3 regions of the Pelosinus fermentans DSM 17108 genome follow, and region 1 is predicted to be linked to each of the others. Evidence: riboswitches for the same ligand, from Rfam matches in the RefSeq annotation. Region 1 holds a riboswitch; each other region holds the start of a gene.
What was found. Region 1 has a riboswitch for S-adenosylmethionine ahead of FR7_RS17445 (pyridoxal phosphate-dependent aminotransferase). Riboswitches for the same ligand answer to the same signal wherever they lie in the genome.
Positions count from the first base shown of each region.

Region 2: another riboswitch for S-adenosylmethionine. It lies ahead of FR7_RS24230 (hypothetical protein); the one in region 1 lies ahead of FR7_RS17445 (pyridoxal phosphate-dependent aminotransferase).
Region 3: another riboswitch for S-adenosylmethionine. It lies ahead of FR7_RS14925 (trans-sulfuration enzyme family protein); the one in region 1 lies ahead of FR7_RS17445 (pyridoxal phosphate-dependent aminotransferase).

Region 1 is NZ_AKVN02000001.1:3,755,888-3,762,307, reverse strand. Features, by position in the region: gene FR7_RS17455 (MATE family efflux transporter) at 1-177, shown strand, start outside; gene FR7_RS17450 (MetQ/NlpA family ABC transporter substrate-binding protein) at 322-1,140, opposite strand; gene FR7_RS17445 (pyridoxal phosphate-dependent aminotransferase) at 1,171-2,358, opposite strand; SAM riboswitch class I at 2,433-2,537, opposite strand; gene FR7_RS17440 (MFS transporter) at 2,711-3,997, shown strand; gene larAH10 (NPN-dependent 2-hydroxyacid racemase, LarAH10 family) at 4,010-5,305, shown strand; gene fumC (class II fumarate hydratase) at 5,573-6,420, shown strand, end outside.
Region 2 is NZ_AKVN02000001.1:3,255,738-3,262,157, forward strand. Features, by position in the region: gene FR7_RS15030 (MarR family winged helix-turn-helix transcriptional regulator) at 1-185, shown strand, start outside; gene FR7_RS15035 (HipA family kinase) at 193-981, opposite strand; gene FR7_RS15040 (hypothetical protein) at 1,069-1,647, opposite strand; gene larE (ATP-dependent sacrificial sulfur transferase LarE) at 1,819-2,631, opposite strand; gene FR7_RS24230 (hypothetical protein) at 2,734-3,054, opposite strand; SAM riboswitch class I at 3,017-3,117, opposite strand; partial or broken gene purD (phosphoribosylamine--glycine ligase) at 3,284-4,551, opposite strand; gene purH (bifunctional phosphoribosylaminoimidazolecarboxamide formyltransferase/IMP cyclohydrolase) at 4,606-6,147, opposite strand; gene purN (phosphoribosylglycinamide formyltransferase) at 6,167-6,420, opposite strand, start outside.
Region 3 is NZ_AKVN02000001.1:3,229,967-3,236,386, forward strand. Features, by position in the region: gene FR7_RS14910 (dipeptidase) at 1-861, opposite strand, end outside; gene cysK (cysteine synthase A) at 1,210-2,148, opposite strand; gene FR7_RS14920 (YezD family protein) at 2,386-2,727, opposite strand; gene FR7_RS14925 (trans-sulfuration enzyme family protein) at 2,970-4,106, opposite strand; SAM riboswitch class I at 4,186-4,288, opposite strand; gene FR7_RS14930 (YegS/Rv2252/BmrU family lipid kinase) at 4,453-5,349, opposite strand; gene FR7_RS14935 (C40 family peptidase) at 5,675-6,334, shown strand.

The DNA of each region.
Region 1 (6,420 bases):
ATGATTTCTTACTGGGTTCTTGGATTGCCCCTAGGGTATGTGTTATCTCATCATTCCGGGTTAGGAGCCTTTGGTTATTGGATCGGTTTGATTGTAGGTCTAGCCTTTGGTGCAACTTGTTTATCGGCAAGACTCATGAGAGTGCAGCGTAAATATGGGGATATACAAAATGTATAGTGTTCTGCTTCTGTAAAAAAATGAATCGAAACGCGAAGACGCGAAGAAATACGAAGCACACGAAGGAGATTACAGGTCTCTTCGTGTGCTTCATAGCCTTCGCGCCTTCGCGTTTCAAAATGTTTTATTTTTTATGTGCCAGTTTTACCAGGCTGCTGCAACAGAACCTTTAAAGTGTTCATTAATGAAGGATTTTACTTCATCAGAGTGATAGGCTTTAATGAATTTTTGTACAGCTGGATTTTCTTTATCTTTAGAACGGACAGCAATAATATTAGCATAAGGGGAGTTGATATCTTCAATAGCAATTGCATCTTTAGTCGGTACTAATCCAGCGGTAATTGCATAATTGGTGTTAATGGCAGCAACGTCCATGTCAGCTAGGGAACGGGGGATTTGTGCTGCATCTAATTCTTTGATAACAATTTTTTTAGGATTCTCAATAATATCAGTAACAGCGGCTTTTAGTCCGATTTCCGGTTTTAATTTAATAAGACCAATTTTCTCTAGCAATAATAGAGCTCGTCCTCCGTTAGTTGGATCATTAGGAATGGCAACGATGGCTCCTGCTTGTAAATCGGCTATATTTTTCAGCTTGCTTGAATAAATGCCCATTGGAAAAATGACTGTGTTGCCCACTGAGACGATATCATAATTGCGGTCTTTAATAATATTGTCAAGGTAAGGTTTATGTTGAAAACTATTGACGTCAATATCACCTTGGTTTAATGCTACATTAGGTTGAATATAATCATTAAATTCAACGACTTCGATTTTTAAGCCATCCTTTTCGGCAATTTTCTTGACTACATCCATTACTTCAGCGTGAGGACCAGCTGTAACACCAACTTTTAATGTTTTCTGTTCTACTTTTGCAGTACTTTGCTGACCGCAGCCAGTTGCTAAACCTAGAATAAAGACAAGAGATAGGAAAAGGGAAATGGATTTTAGTGATTTTTTCATTTAAATATGCCTCCTAAAAAATATAATGTTTTATTTCAATTTTTGCAGTCTTTCGATTGCTGCTTCTAATGTTGCAAATTGTTTGCAGAAACAAAAACGGATAAAACGATGTTTGTCATTGGCATCGTCCTGATAAAAACTAGATCCCGGTACGACTGCAACCCCTACTTTTTCAGCTAAGTGACGGGCAAAGTCTACATCATTCTTCCAGCCAAAAGGCGCTATGTCTGCCATAATATAATAGGCGCCGGCCGGGCGAATGCAAGTAAAGCCGATGGCAGTCAATTCCTTTAACATAAAGTCGCGACGCTTACTGTAAAAATCCCCTAATTTTTCATAATAAGTGGTAGGAAAATTTAGGGCCTGGGCGGCGGCTACTTGCAGGGGAGCGGCTGCTCCTACCGTCAAGAAGTCATGCATTTTACGTATGGAACGGCTGATTTCGCCGGAAGCAATCACATAACCAATGCGCCAGCCTGTTACGCTGTAGGTTTTTGAAATACTATTGATAGTTATGGTTCGTTCTGCCATGCCGGGCAAGGTAGCCAGAGGAATGTGTTTTATTTCATCATAGATGATGTGTTCATAGATTTCGTCTGTAATTGCCAAGACATCATATTGAATACATAGTTTGGCAATGAGATCCAGCTCTTCGCGGTTAAAAACTTTACCAGTAGGGTTATTTGGAGTATTAATAATAATGGCCCTGGTACGTTCTGAAAATGCCGCCGTTAATTCTTCCTTGATAAAGCTGAATTCTGGTGGATGCAGTTGGACGTATTTGGGGGTAGCACCACATAATACGGCATCAGGACCATAGTTTTCATAAAAAGGCTGAAATATAATGACTTCATCCCCAGGATTAATAGTGGCTAAGAGGGTTGCTACCATGCCTTCTGTTGAACCGCAGCATACGGTGATTTGCGTTTCCGGGTCAATATCAATGTTATAGTCTCTTTTGTTTTTCAAAGCAATGGCATCTCTAAGTGACTTCGTCCCCCAGGTAATTGCATATTGATTGTGATCTTCTAAAATTGCCTTAACTGCGGCCTCTTTTATTTCATCCGATGCCGGAAAATCAGGAAAGCCTTGTGCAAGATTAATGGCTTTATGAGCGGCAGCAATACGAGACATTTCTCTAATTACGGATTCTGTAAAACGACCAGCTTTTTCCGAGGCATAGTTACGCAGAGTTTGAGCTTGTGCATTTTGATTCATCATATTGACTCCTTTGATTGATAATAAAAAAATCTTCTTCATAAGATGAAGAAGATTTTATTTTTCCAAAATGATCCTCATCTCCCAGGAAATTCCTGTTGGAATTGGCACCGTTCGCATTGCGCGGTGGTTGCCGTAGCTTCATCGGGCCAATCCCCTCGGCTAACTCTTGATGAATGTATGTAGTTGATGAAAGTAATAGTAGCATGAGTTCCTACCTGGTGTCAAGGAGAATTGAGAAAATCGTATCTCTCGTCAATTGACATGTAAACTTAACAAAAGTATAATATGATAATATGAATAAAAGTCCATTGCAAAAATACTTATATTCATAATTGAGGAGGATTATCGTATGGGGCAGACAAAAACAAGTTTTCGATGGAAATTAGCAGGACTTATGTTTTTTATTAGTTTTATTTCTTACATGGATCGAGTCAATTTATCAGTAGCCACTCCCACTATTATGCAAGAATTAGGCTTTAGCAAAATGGATATGGGATTTATTCAGACGGCTTTTTTTGTTGGCTATGCTTTTATGCAAATACCAGGTGGAATCATGTCTGAATTTTGGGGACATCGGAGGGTTCTGGCACTAGCAGCTACTTGGTGGTCAGCCTTTACAGTATTAACAGGAGCATGCAGTAACTTTACCTCATTTATTCTGGCGAGAAGTCTGTTTGGCATCGGAGAAGGTCCTATGGCACCTGCCTTTGGAAGATTTATTTACCGTTGGTTTAATAATAATGAAAAGGGGCGTGCTTCTTCATTTATGTTAAGCGGTGTATTTTTTGGACCGGTTGTTGGTCCAACACTTACGATCGTATTGATGATGAATTTTGGCTGGCGTTCCGTATTTGTTATTTTTGGTGGAGTAGGTTTACTATTGGCAGGACTTTGGTATTATTTAGCCAAGGATACTCCTCAGGATAGTAAATTTACCAATGCTGCAGAAGCAAGTTACATAGAAGAAGGTCTAATGGTAGATAGTGATAAAAAAGAACTGGCACCTTGGCGTGCTTTTTTGGGATCTTCTCAGTTTTGGGCTATTGGGATTCAATATTTTATAACGGATTATATTATGTATGTATTTTTAGCTTGGTTGCCATTATACTTAATAGAGGCTCAAAATTTTTCTTTGCAGAAAATGGGGATTGCTGCTTCTTTTCCTTGGGCGGCATTGTGTATAGTAACGGCTACATGCGGCTATATCAGTGATAAATTAGTCGCTTCCGGTGTGTCAAGGCATAAATCCCGCACTTTATTTGGCATTCTAGGACTAATTATCTGTTGTATAACTCTTTACCTGGGAGCAGTGGCAACTGTACCTTGGCTGAATGTATTATGGCTAACGATATCCTTGGGATCTCTTGGATTTACTTTTAATGCTTCATGGGCCGCCTGTCTTGATATTGGAGGTAAATTTGCTGGATCGATAACTGGCTGGATGAATTTCTGGGGGAATATGGGCGGCATTGCTGCTCCGGTTGCTACAGCATGGGTTGCAACGAATTATGGCTGGCAGGCAGCTATTCTGACAACTGCAGCTTCAGCCGTGATTGGCATTGTTGCATGGTTGGCTGTCAAGCCCGATAAGCCTTTAGTACTAAAGGAAAATAATAATCTTGAAAAGATTGCGTAGGAGAGATGCTAGATGTTAAAAGAATTTTCATTTGGTTTTGGTGATAGTGAAATTAAAGTAGCTTTGCCGGAAGAACGCGTTGTAAATGTTGTGGAAGGTAAACCAGCGAAAGCAGTTTCAGATGTAGAAGCTGCTGTTCGTGAGGTACTGAACAATCCAATTGGTACTCCACCTCTAAAGAATGTAATACAGCAAGGTGATAAAGTGGTCATCGTTGCTAGTGATATAACTCGTCAATGGGTGCGTCATGATTTGTTTTTACCTACTTTGCTGAATGAACTGAATAAAGCTGGTATACCTGATGAAGATATTTCCCTTATTGTTGCACTGGGCGCCCATCGCCATCATACTCATGAGGAAAATGTACTGACTTTTGGTCAGGAAATTGTGGAACGCATAGCGATCCTACAAAGTCATGCGCCAGAAACGGATGAATTTGTTTATGTGGGTCAAACTTCACGGGGAAAAGATGTCCATATGAATAAGCATGTAGTTAATGCCGATAAAGTCATTTTAACGGGCGGAATTGTTCATCATCTAATGGCTGGCTTTGGTGGCGGACGTAAAGCCATCATGCCAGGGATCTCCTCTTATAGCACGATTCAGGAAAATCATAGTCTATGTCTTCATACAGTAGTTGGACAGGGGGTAAGTCCAGAATGTACTGTTGGTAAATTGGAAAATAACCCTATGCATGCGGATATGCTGGAAATGGCAGAATTACTGAAACCAGCCTTTTTATTAAATGCAGTGTTTACACCAGAAGGTCAGTTTGCCTCTTTTGTTGCCGGTCACTGGCATGAAGCTTGGCTCCAAGGATGCAAAACAGCTAATGAGATATTTGGTGTTCCCATAAGCGGAAAAACTGATTTGGTCATTGCTTCTGCTGGAGGATTCCCGAAAGACATCAATCTGTATCAAGGCTCCAAAACCATTGGAAATTCCTTCATGGCGGTAAAATCCACAGGTGTAGTGATTTTACTGCTGGAATGCCGTGATATCATGGAGCCGCCTGATTTTAGCGGCTGGTTTAACTACGATTCTCTGTATGAGCGAGAATTGGCTTTGCGAAAAGGTTTTACCGTTCCAGGCTTCATTGCATTAAAACTGGGATATATGGCAAAAGAAGTTCCTCATATTGTTGTTTCATTGCCTCAGAATAAAGAGTTTTTTGAAAAAGCAGGAATGCTGACTGCTAGTAGCTTGGATGAGGCGATCACCATGGCTGAAAAAATAATAAATAAGACAGAATACACGATCACCGTCATGGCTCATGGAGCCAACACAGTACCAATCGAAAGTATTTGATACGAAAAAATAATGTAACCGCAGAGGCGCAGAGACACAGAGAGAGTTTTATTTCTCTGTGTCTCTGCGCCTCTGCGGTTAAAAAAATCTTCGTGTTTTTATATTCTTAGTATCTTCGCGGTTCAAAATGTTTTCTTTTTAAAAGCTAGTATAGCAGCAGGATTGTTGCTGCTAATGGGGAAGAGATAGAGTAATGGTTTATTATCTCTTACGTATTAGTCTGAACTACAGTAAAAGCAGATTCAATTGAATGAGGAGGGTTTTTGTATGGAATATCGTATTGAGAAGGATTCAATGGGGGAAATACGTGTACCAAAGGATAAGTTGTGGGGAGCACAAACCCAACGTAGCTTTGAAAATTTTCGTATCGGCATAGAAAAGATTCCTTATGAATTAGTTGGTGTATTTGCTACTTTGAAGAAAGCAGCTGCTATAGTAAATCATAGGCTGAATATATTGGATGAGGAGCGAACTCATGCTATTGTAGCGGCGTGCGATGAAGTGCTGGCAGGAAAATTGGATGGAAATTTCCCTTTGTCTGTATGGCAGACAGGCAGTGGTACACAGTTTAATATGAATATGAATGAAGTCATTGCTCATCGGGCAAATCAATTATTAACGGAAAATGGGAAAACAGTGGTTGTTCATCCCAATGATCACGTAAATAAATCCCAAAGTTCTAATGATATTTTCCCTGCCGCCATTCATGTTGCTGGTGTTAGTTTAGTGATTGATAAATTGCTGCCGGCGATTGCAGCATTGAAACAAACCTTACAGCAAAAGTCAGAGGAATATAATCATATCATTAAAATTGGCCGAACCCATCTGATGGATGCGACTCCCCTTACTTTTGGGCAAGAGATAAGCGGCTGGGTACGGATGCTCGAAAGAAATGAAGAAATGCTGACTATCGGTATTAATTTCATGCGCGATTTGGCAATGGGAGGGACTGCTGTCGGTACAGGTATTAATTCTCCAGTTGGGTTTGGTGAATTAATTGCTGCAGAAATCACTAAGCTAACAGAAAAGCAGTTTCATACTGCACCAAATAAATTTCATGCTTTGACGAGTAAGGATGAAGTCGTGGCAGTTCATGGCATCATCAAAGCCTTAGC
Region 2 (6,420 bases), 500 kb from region 1:
CCGAAAAAGGCCGATCATTTCAACCGATTCTTGAATCCACGCTAACACAATGGACTACGTCTCTCACACGAGGCTTTACACCGGAAGAAATACAAATGACATATATACTTCTCGAAAAAATGACTCAAAATGCACTTCTCATCAAAGAAAATTTAAATTCTCAAGAAAAATCTTCGCAAAAATAATACTATACTACTCTTTCGATCCACCTCTTGACTTAGGAATTTGTTTATACAATGCTTGTTCAATATTCTTTACCATATCCCGGCGTAAGATCACATAATTGATCAATGCTTGCCGTTCACTATCATCTGGCAGCCATTCTTCTGGAATTTGAGCAACGATTTCACAAATGGATTCATAGCTCATTTCCTTTACTTTTCTCACATAGGGGGAAAAATGCGACGGTGAAAGCCAATCGTTAAGCAATAAGGCATAGGAATAACGATAATATGGTTGGATAATTCTACTGATACGATTAAGAAGAGCAATCGTCCATCTGGTAGTTCGAAATAAATGTGAATTATCAATCGCATATATTTTGTATCCTGATTTTTCCTTGTGCAATAAAAGATTTTTTCTATTATTAGTACGATCTCCATTGTGAAACATAGAATCAAATAATAAGATACCCGCCATTTCAGTAATGTTAACAGCGTTATGCAAATTGTCCTTTCCCACATATTCTGTATGATTCAGATACTGTGAGGCAAAATGCTGCCCTATAGGTGTACCCGCTGCTTGAAGCTTTGGACTTTGCCAGATAATGTCTTCCTCAATTTCAATACTCGAACTTACTGGAAAACATAAACCTAGCATTTCTCCCAGCTTTGCCGCTAAAAATTCATTTACCAATACTTTAGGCCCCAGTCGATTGTTCTGTAACTTAACAACATAAAACTTTCTATCATTAGCACGAAATAGTTGAGGCGCAGTGACTCCTATTCCCACGCTCCCAAAATGCTTCATCGCAATAAGCATATCCTCTACCTTCTCTCAACGTACTGCTAACTAAAAAAGACCCGGTACAAATGCATACCGAGTCTTTGACAATTAAGCATTATGAATTCAACAACATCGATCTCCAGAAACAGAGGTCAAAGCTTCAAGATTAACTACTGCAGATCGAATCCTTGAATCTGAAATCGGATCATTACTGCCCTGAGCAAAAATCTGTGAGTTAGAAATAATTGCCAAGCAATCATCGATGGCAATGAGCGTACCTTCAATAGCAAATCCACCAAGAGTTGTTATTACAACCCCATCACCGACCATACGGCATAATACTTTAACTAAATGGCGACTTTCCGTGCGCTCTGTTGCTTCTTCGGAATCAATTCGAGATGCCTCTGTGTTTAAATTTTCAAAAGGATCATCTACGATAGCGGTCCCTTTAGCAACTATGTTCCACAAATCTACCCGCGTGAAATCCACATGTAAGATTTCTCCCCCTGGAGTAAGAATTTCCACCGCATTGCAATCGGCTTCTATTCCTGGAGAAAGAATGGCAATACGACAATCTTCTACGGCCTGTAGATTACCAAAATATGCGAATCCATCAAAACCAAATAACACTATATCGGTATTTAATTCCCGTTCTAGTTCTCTAACGAGTGATTGATTCCGTAATTCTGTAAAAATGCTCATACACTATATACCCCCCTATGCGGTAATACTATTTAATTTAATTCTTACTATACTGTATGAGTAAGGAACTCATAGTGTTACTGTTTAAATCTGTTTTTAAAAAGTAATAAAAAATAGACAGGAAATTTTCTCCTGCCTATCATCAATATATTAGAATCATATATCTTACTATTAAACTAAAACTTCATTCATACTGCCACTTCGATATCCAGATAAATCAACAGCGACATATGTAAAGCCAATTTTTTTAAGTCCTTGCTCAATTTGCGCTGCTACCTCTGGAACCGTAATCATTCCAATATTTTCTGGTGACACTTCAATACGGGCAATATCTCCATGGTGACGTACTCGAACTTGCCCTGGACAAAACTTTTTTACTAATTCTTCAGCTTTTTCGATTTGACTAAGCCTCTCTGCCGTAATCGAAAGTCCATAAACCACCCTTGAGGAAAGGCAGGCAGCACTTAATTTATTCCAAGTCTGCAAGTTCCATTCCTTAGATATTTCTCGAATATCTTTTTTTGTTAAGCCAGCTTCGACTAAAGGGCTCCTTACATGGTCTAGTTCTTCCACCGCTTTAATCCCAGGACGATAATCGGATAAGTCGTCGACATTCGATCCATCCAATACCCAATTATAATTATTTTCTTTTGCCCATTCAACTAATACTGAAAATCGTTCTTGTTTACAGTAATAACAGCGTTGATTGTTATTCTCGACAAAATCCGGGCTATTTAATTCGCTAATATTTAAAAGTATGTGTTTAATACCAATTTCTTTCGCAATTTCAATTGCTTCTTTTTTTTCACTTTCCGGCAATGTCTCAGAATAAGCAGTAATAGCTATCGCCTTTTCACCAACAGCTCTTACTGCTGCTGCTGCTAAGAAACTGCTATCCACGCCTCCAGAAAAAGCTACGACAATACTCCCCAGTTCAGTTAATAAATGATTCAGTTTCTCCATTTTTTCAGTACTATTTCCCACTGTGATTCTCCTTTGTGCGCCAGTTTATAAGAAAATTCATATATCTTTTATTTACTTCTATATACCACGGCACTTTCCTTCCTGCCAATAAAATTTGATACCTTATATTCCATCCCCATCGACACCTTCCAAGGAAGGATAGTAAATATTCTGTACAAATTTAACCACAACACCGTTTCTTATAGTAATAATAATTTCTTCATTTCCCTGAGGAACTACTTTTATTTTCCTTGATGGTGGTATTACTATTTCTTTTCTATCTTCAACTGCAGCAACTGCAAGATGATTGCTCTGTGCCATTTGAATTCCTCCCTTATAATGCAAAAAAATGTTATTTAAATCTCCCATTTCATCTGAAAGGGGACTCAAATAACATTTTAGTCCTCTCTCATCTGTCAGGATAAATCCTGCTGGAATTAGCACCTCTGCATTGCTGCCGGTTGCCGGGTGTCATCGGGCCAGTCCCTCGACCACTCTTGATAAGAGTTTTCGTATTAAATTATTTATAAATATATCATGAAATAACACAGTTAGCAATCTTTTTCTCTGGCGTCAGTTTGTTTTTTTCATATATCAGCATAGACGTACTAACATAAGAAATGAATCATACTCCGCTCTGTTCTTTTTATCTCTTCGTGACCTTTGCAATTCGTTACTTTTTAATTGCCCGGTATGCAATGTCTTTTCGATAATGCATTCCTTTAAATTTTATAGATCCAATTGCCTGATACGCCTTATCTACTGCTTGTTTAATGGTCGAATCTGTAGCTGTTACACCAAGTACACGCCCACCACTCGTCAGTACCTGTCCGTCGCGGCTAGCGGTGCCAGCATGAAATACATAAGCACCTTGTTCTTCCGCTTTGTCGATACCGCTAATGATGTCACCCTTAGCATATTCTCCAGGGTACCCTCCTGCTGCTAACACTACACATACAGCAGCCTCATTCTTCCAATTAACAGAAGTATCTGCCAATGTACCAGCTATGCAAGCTTTCATAATCGTCACTAAATCGCTATCTAGCAAAGGTAGTACAACCTGGGTTTCAGGATCACCAAATCGGGCATTAAATTCAATGACTTTAGGACCATCTTCAGTCATAATCAGCCCTAAATATAAGCATCCACAATAGAAACATCCTTCACTTTCCATGGCAGCAATTGTAGGCTGCAAAATTTCTTTCAGAACCTGGGCACTGATCGCTGGGGTAATAATCGGAGCAGGTGCATAAGCGCCCATCCCCCCGTATTAGGTCCCTGATCATGATCAAAGACTCGCTTATGATCTTGAGCTGCCACCATCGGGATGATCGTCTTTCCATCAGTAAAAGCTAATATAGAAGCTTCCTCACCCACTAAAAATTCCTCTATGACCACCTGCCTGCCTGCCTGACCAAAGGCTCCGTCACACAGCATCATGTCAACCGCTGCTAGAGCTTCATCAATGGTCATTGCTACCACAACACCTTTACCAGCTGCCAATCCATCGGCCTTTACAACTACAGGCGCTCCTTGAGCGTTTATGTATGCCTTTGCCATATCAGCCTGAGTAAATACGGCAAATTTAGCCGTAGGAATATCATACTTCTTCATTAAATTCTTAGCAAAGGTTTTTGAACTTTCAATCTGGGCAGCAGCCTGGGTAGGACCAAAACAGGCAAGACCATTTGCCTGAAAAACATCTACGATACCATTTGATAAAGGAATTTCAGGACCTACTACAGTAAGTGTAACCTTTTGCTCTTTGGCAAAAACCACAAGGGCAGCATTATCCATGATATCAAGTTCTACGCACTCGGCGATTTTTGCAATCCCTGGATTGCCAGGGATACAGAATATTTTTTCTACATCTTTATTCTCTTTTAATTTAGACACTAATGCATGCTCACGTCCGCCGCCACCAATGACCAATAGATTCATGGCTAATCTCCCTTCCAATGGGCTGTTTGGCAACTGCCCCATAAATTGATATACTTAATGCTTAAAATGTCTTGTTCCTGTAAATACCATAGCAATTCCATGTTCATCAGCAGCTTCAATGGATTCTTGATCACGCACAGAACCGCCAGGCTGAATAATGACTTTGATTCCTGCTTTTGCTGCAGTATCCACCGTATCACGGAAAGGTAGAAATGCATCGGAAGCCATTACTGCACCGAAAGCTTTAGCACCAGCTTGTACTAAGGCAATGGCAGCAGCTCCTACACGATTCATTTGTCCTGCGCCAACACCTAATGTCTGATTCTCGTTAGCAATTACAATGGCATTGGATTTCACATGCTTTACCACTTTCCAAGCAAGCAGCAGCTGTTCCCACTCGTTTGTGCTTGGCTGAACTTTCGTAACAACTTTCATATCGTGACAACTCTCAACCGCTGTGTCTTTATCCTGCACTAACATACCACCTGAAACTGTTTTTATATCCACTTGTTTACTGCCCGCCTGCAGCCTTTCAGCCACGAGAAGACGAAGATTCTGTTTTTTCGTTAACAAATCCAATGCATCTTTGGTATAACCTGGAGCAATAACTGCTTCAGCAAATAATTTACTGATTTGTACAGCTGTTGCCACATCTACATCCCGGTTTAAGCCAATAATTCCACCGAAAGCAGATACGGGATCAGCCTGGTAGGCTTTTGCATAGGCTTCTGCCAAATCAACACCTACTCCCGTACCACATGGATTGGTGTGTTTTATAATCGTAGCTGCCGGTTTTTCAAATTCAGCGACAATGTTATAAGCAGATTCTATATCAACAATATTATTAAACGACAATTCCTTGCCATGCAGTTGCTGTGCATTTGCAACGCCTACAGCAGTAACATGTTTCTCCCGATAAAAGGCTGCCTGCTGCTGAGGATTTTCTCCGTAACGCAACGGCTGTACTTTTTCATAGACTACATGCACGGTTTCTGGAAAAGCTCCCTCTCCCAGCTGCCCTGCCAAGTAAGTTGCAATGCAAGCATCATATTCGGCAGTATGATGAAAAGCCTCTTTTGCTAATGCCATGCGATAGGCAGGTAAAATATCATTGTCTTGCGCCAACTGCTTTAAAATATCACCATATCGTGCTGGATTCACTACCACTGTTACATATTGAAAATTCTTAGATGCTGCACGAATCATAGCCGGACCGCCAATATCAATATTTTCTACAGCATCCTCCAGCAGCACATTCGGACGTTCTATCGTTTGGCGAAAAGGATATAAATTGACAACTACCATATCAATAGCTGAAATGTGATGTTTCTCCATGGCTTCTACATGAGCCTTATTATCACGAACGGCTAATATTCCACCATGAATATAAGGATTTAATGTTTTTACGCGACCATCCATAATTTCCGGAAAGCCAGTAATATCACTCACATATTTGACAGGAATTCCTGCTTCCCGCAATGTTTTCATCGTACCACCAGTAGAGATAATTTCCACACCATACTGATGTAATTGCTGGGCAAATTCAACAATACCTGTTTTATCTGAAACGCTAATAAGGGCACGCTTGATATTCATTTTTACTCCTCACTTGTAGCTATATAATTTTTACATTCCGGCCTTCGATACAAAGGCGCTGTTCACAATACAGACGAATTGCTTGAGGGTATAATTCATGCTCTACTGCCAAAATGCGTTCACTCAAGGTCTCTACCGTATCATCAGCAAGTATGGATACAGCCTGCTGCATGATAATCGGTCCTGTGTCCATACCTTCATCTACGAAATGTATAGTGCAGCCAGAAACTTTTGCTCCATAGGCAATCGCTTGTTCGTGAGCATCCAGCCCAG
Region 3 (6,420 bases), 530 kb from region 1:
ACAAACAAGTGCCTTTATTAATTTATCAATATTGCCAAGATGAGAGATTTCCAACTGGTATTCAATACCGTCGAAATCCGTTCCTAAAGCCACTATATCAATACCGCCAATCTTCACAATATGTTTAATATGGCGTACCATATCATCCACTCTGCTCCAATTTGATCCAGCCAAAAAGTTCCCTGAAAAATTGATTCCCATAATTCCCCCTTTTTGCGCCAGCAGAGTAATCATATCATCTGTCAAATTACGCCGATGCCCCCTGATTGCACGAGCATTAGAATGGGAAGCAACAAAAGGTTTGTTTGACAAGGCAGCAACATCATAAAAGCCTTGATCAGAAAGATGAGAGACATCAATAATCATACCTAGCTGATTCATTTGGACAACTACTTCTTTGCCAAAATCTGTTAAGCCCTGCTCCCCATACTGTTCTTCAATATTGGGATAACCAATCTCATTAGGATAATTCCAGGTCAATGTCAGCAGCCGCACACCCAACCGATAAAAATTCCGCAGATTCTCCAAGCGCCCTTGTAAAGCTCCCCCCTCTTCAATCGTAAGAAAGGCAGATATTTTTCCAGCTTGCTGGTTAGAAAGTAGATCCTGATAATTCAGCGCTAGGGCAATATACGGCTGCTGAATCTTCATTTCCCGATGGAAAATATCAACCATACTTAAACAATATTGTAATGGATTTTGTTGTTCTGCTAAATCAATATACAATGCAAAGAATTGTGCCAAAGCATTACCAGCCTGCAATTTTTCTATATCTACGCTTAGGTTATTATGATATAAATTCAAATGCGGTTGATCCATTAAGTGCAGTATTGTATCACAATGTAAATCAATAATTTGCATATTACATTCACCTTTCCTACATATACCCAAATGATGGTCAAAGCACTAACTTAAACAAAGCTCTGCTGTACGTAAGGCAGAGCTACTTTTAATTTAATTCATTATACCATTCCAAATGGTACCTGACAATGACGAGGAATTATATTTATGCACATTTCCTGAAAATTCTCCCATTTCACGTTTTTTCCCTTGGAATTCTAATTTCCGCGCAATACAAAATACCACAACTCATATCAAAGTATCCCAATGAATGATCATACAGAAATTGGGATACTTAACATGAACTGTGGTATTTCTCACTCTTTTTTAAATGACTAGCGAGCTAAATGGCTCTATCAAAGCTATACCTTAAGACTCTTGTTGGAAAAGTGCTGTAGATAAATAGCGCTCTCCTGAATCAGGTAATAAGACAACAATATTTTTCCCTTTATTCTCAGGACGTGCTGCGATCTGAACAGCTGCATAAACTGCTGCACCACTTGAAATCCCAACCAACAAGCCTTCTGTTTTAGCAAGTTCCCTGGAAGTCGTAAAAGCATCTTCATTATGAACACCAAAAATTTCATCTACAACATCAAGGTTAATTACAGCAGGAACAAATCCAGCACCAATGCCTTGAATTTTATGAGGACCTGGTTTTCCGCCTGATAAAACAGGCGAATCAAAAGGTTCAACAGCAACAATTTTAACACTTGGTTTCTTTTTCTTTAGTACTTCAGCCACACCTGTGACCGTACCGCCAGTACCTACACCAGAAATAAAGATATCGACTTCTCCATCTGTATCTCTCCAGATTTCTTCAGCAGTAGTCTGTCTATGTATTTCCGGATTGGATGGGTTTTTAAATTGTTGCAAAATAATGGAATTGCTATTTTCTGCAGCCAGTTGCTCTGCCTTACCGATAGCTCCTTTCATACCTTCTGCCCCAGGAGTTAAGACCAGTTCAGCGCCTAAAGCTTTTAATAGATTCCGTCTTTCGATACTCATTGTATCTGGCATACACAATACTAATTTATAGCCTCGTGCTGCAGCCACAAAGGCTAAAGCAATACCAGTGTTACCGCTGGTAGGTTCAATTATTATTGTGTCTTTATTAATTAATCCTTGCTTTTCTGCATCCGCAATCATAGCGTAACCAATACGATCTTTTACACTGCTGAGCGGATTGAAGTACTCTAATTTAGCAATTACTTTTGCAGCTAAGCCTTTTTCACCATTATATTTAGTAAGTTCCAGCAGCGGCGTATTGCCAATAAGATCAGTCAACTGTTTTGCAATTTTAGCCATGTTACACGACCTCCATTTTTTTATTTTTTATTTTTTTGACAGAAAAGAAAAAGGCTAAGGAAGTCCTACAAAAGAACGATTCCTTAGCCTTCAGTTTTCTGATCGGCTAACTAATGATATTATAAGTACATTTAATCATAAATACTCCGCTTTGTCAACTTAATATTTAATTTTAAAAAGTAAAATTGCGTTGAAATACGAGTCTTAACCTGTCAAACTCACCTATGTCACTTGCTTTTATATACCATCACCATAGACACCTTCTACCTCTGGGAAACGCCGTTTTTCTGTTTTCTCAATCTGTACCGCTTTACCATCCTTGATTTTTACAACTAGTTGACCATATTGTAAATGCGATAACTCTCCTAAAATTTTTTTACGAAGAAGGTTTATTTCTTCTGTATTCTTTTTCCCTTGCTGAAAGTTCTTCTGACTAGAAATAATAATTTTTTCTGTACGTTCAATTTGAATAATATGTCCGTCTTGAACAATTAAAACAATCTCACCAAAACTAATATTTTGTATACTCTGATCAATTACTGCTAATGCTTTTGCAGGAAATGAGATTTTTTCTTGCATACTCTTACTCCTCCATTGCCGATGTTAAATCTGCCAAAAGATCATTTGCATCTTCTAAGCCTACAGATAATCGCAATTATTTATATTCTTGTGGCTGATCAATAGGTGTACTCACCGCTCTCGTATAGGCATCTACTTCCACTTCGATATGCAATAATTTTGCAGAAAACTCCCTCTCTATCACCCTATTCACCTCTTAATGATTCTATGACTAGTACTTTTTTCTATAACAATGAGTGATTTTAATCCGCTAATGCTTGTTCTAAGTCATTAATGATATCACTGGCATCTTCGATGCCAATTGATAAGCGTAATAAGCAGTCGGATATTCCCAAACGTTCACGAACCTCAATCGGCACATCAGCATGAGTTTGAACCGCCGGTAAAGTAATCAGAGATTCCACGCCACCAAGGCTTTCGGCAAATCGAATCATTTGCACTTTACGCAGTACTTGCTTAACCCTTTCTGGATGATCTACTGCAAAAGACAGCATACCGCCATAACCAGATGATTGACTATCATGTATATCTTTACCTTGATGATCAGCTAATCCTGGGTAATATACTTTAACAACTTTTGGATGACGAGTCAGCCATTGGGCAATAATTTGCGAGTTTTGATTATGCTTTTCCATTCGCAATGCCAGTGTTTTCATACTGCGAATCAATAACCAACTATCATTAGGTCCGAGAATTCCCCCTGTTGAATTTTGGATGTAACGTATCGAGGCACCTAATTCGGCATCCCGAGCAACGACTAATCCGCACACCAAGTCATTATGACCCGCTAAATATTTACTGCCACTGTGAATGACCACATCAGCTCCCAACTCTAAAGGACGTTGAAAATAGGGTGTTAAGAATGTATTATCAACGATAACATGCATCTCATTTCCTTTGGCTAATTTTACAATGGCACGAATATCGACAATTTTCATTAGCGGATTGGTCGGCGTTTCTACCAATATTGCTTTAGTAGCAGGTGTAATACTCTGTGCTACTTCTTCTATATTACTGCCATCTACAAAACTTACTGTTAAGCCAAAATTACTAAATATTTTATCAATGACCCGATATGTACCACCATAGCAGTCTTCTACAACCACCAAGTGATCTCCTGTCTTATACAACATTAATATAGCCGTAATTGCAGCCATCCCTGAAGCAAATGCCAAACCGACTGCACCATTTTCCAGTGCAGCAATCCCTTCTTCTAATACTTTTCTTGTTGGGTTCTGGCTACGGGTATAATCAAACCCCGTGCTCTCACCAAGAGCGGGATGACGAAACGTTGCTGATTGATATACAGGAGTGCTTATTGCTCCCGTTTTTTCATCTGTACAGACCCCAATATGCACAATTTTTGAATCTAATTTCATAAATACCTCCTGAATCTTTATTTTTTTTAAATTAAATAAACCCCTTTCCGAGGAAAGAGGTTTATTAAAGACCATCTTCCTCTTATCTGTCAGGATTCTCATCCTGCTGGAATTAGCACCACTGCATTACTGCCGGTTGCTGGGTGTCATCGGGCCAGTCCCTCGACCACTCTCGATAAGAGTTTATTCATTTCTAAAATTATACCATATGGTATTCTATATGGTCAACATAATTTACATTTTTACAGGCTTTTTAGCGATTTTAGTTTTAATTTTGTTAATCAACTCAGCGAATAAAACATATAAAACGAATTGAACCACAAAGACGCAAAGGACACAAAGGGGTCTATATACTTTCTTGACTAGAACAAAAAACTTCAATTTTTCTGGATAGTATCGTAACATTAAGAGGCAATTTGGGACCCAATTCTCCATCTAAGTCGCTTTCTACTTCTTCAGCACATTCTATATAAATAGTTTCCGCCTGTAGACAAGTTACATATTTACTATTACAGTGAATGCCTTTTAAAAAACTAATAAACAAACTCATTAATTCAGGCAGGTTGCACTTTTTCACAATAAGTACGTCCAGCTTCCCATCATCAATTTTCGCATGAGGTACTAAATTAGGAAATCCGCCAACAGTACCACTATTCATTATTAAAAATAAAAAGACATCTTCCTCAATGACTTGCTGTTCTGTAATAATTCGCATTTTTAATGCTTTAAAATTAGGTAATTCTCCAAGTCCCTTTAAATAATATGCAATTTTCCCCAACGTGTTTTTCAGCATACTATCTGCATTATGAGCTACTGATGTCATCAATCCAGCACTAGCAACATTGAAAAAGTATTCATCATTGACTTTACCTACATCAATCCTCTTTCTCTGTCCCTTTGTAATTGTCTCTACACAAGTATCAATATTTTTATCTAACTGCAAATACACTGCAAAATCGTTAGATGTACCACTTGGAATAATACCTAGGGGCAAGTCTATTTCTTGTTTGAGCATATTATTAATTACACTATGAATTGTACCATCACCACCGGATACGATAATACCATCTACAGCAATTTCTTTTACCAGCATGATAAAAGCATCGCTCTCTTGATCATTGCTAACCCGGAGGGGAATTATGATACAATCTTTTTTTTGAAAAGCCTCGATTACATTGTCCAATTTAAATTTAAAACTAGCATCACCTGATATTGGATTATATACAAGGATAAATTTTCGCAATATGATTCCTCCTCCTTGCCAATCACGAATATGTATAATAGGATTCATATCTTATTATTGTAATTCATTTTTCAGCAGAAAGTCTATAAGAATTATTCAATAACTAAATGATTTGAACGACCTGGCCTATTAATTATAATCATCTGCAAAACCCTCCGAATCCCTCTCATCCTAATCCAATTGTAGATATTTCCTGTTTACATAACACATATTCTCTAGTATCATTATTCTAGTCAGTAACGTTGCCAGTTGATTAATAATTTCAGAGATTATTAGCTCCTGAACCGTCTCTAACAAATCGTACATTGGACTAGGAGGTCATTATATGAAAAAACATTGTATGCCTATTATACTTCTTATCCTTTTCACCTTTTCTTTTACACTGATTATGCCCACAACGCTTGCTATGGCGGCTTCGCCTTTGAATACACTCGCACAAACATCCTCTTCAAACTCAAAAAGCAGCAGTTCTTCCTTTAATCTTCTTAATGTTCTAATTGGCATGTTATTAGGAAATTTATTAGGAAAGAACAATACAACTGAAAATCCTAACGTTAACATTAAGCCGGTGCCATTTCAAGAAACGGCTAGCAATTCAACAACTAGTTCCTCAAAAGGAGATGCAATTATTGCTACTGCGAAAACCTATATGGGCGTTCCTTATGTTTTTGGCGGAGAATCTCCAACTAAAGGACTTGACTGTTCTAGCTTTACACAACTTGTTATGAAGAAAAACGGAATTACCCTTCCTCGAACAGCAGCTGAACAATATAGTAAAGGCACTGCTGTAGATAAAGAAAATCTACAAATAGGTGATTTAGTCTTTTTCACCACCTATAAACCAGGAGCATCTCATGTAGGATTTTATATGGGAAATCAACAATTCATTCATGCAAGTTCTGCGGCCAAACAAGTAACAATCAGTTCTTTAGATGAGGCTTATTACACTGAACACTATATCGGATCACGCCGTTATATTAAGTAAAACAAACCCTCAAAGTAAATTCCGTACCACATAAAGATGGTGCGGAATTTACTTTTACATTTAACAGTGATTATGTTAAGAACACT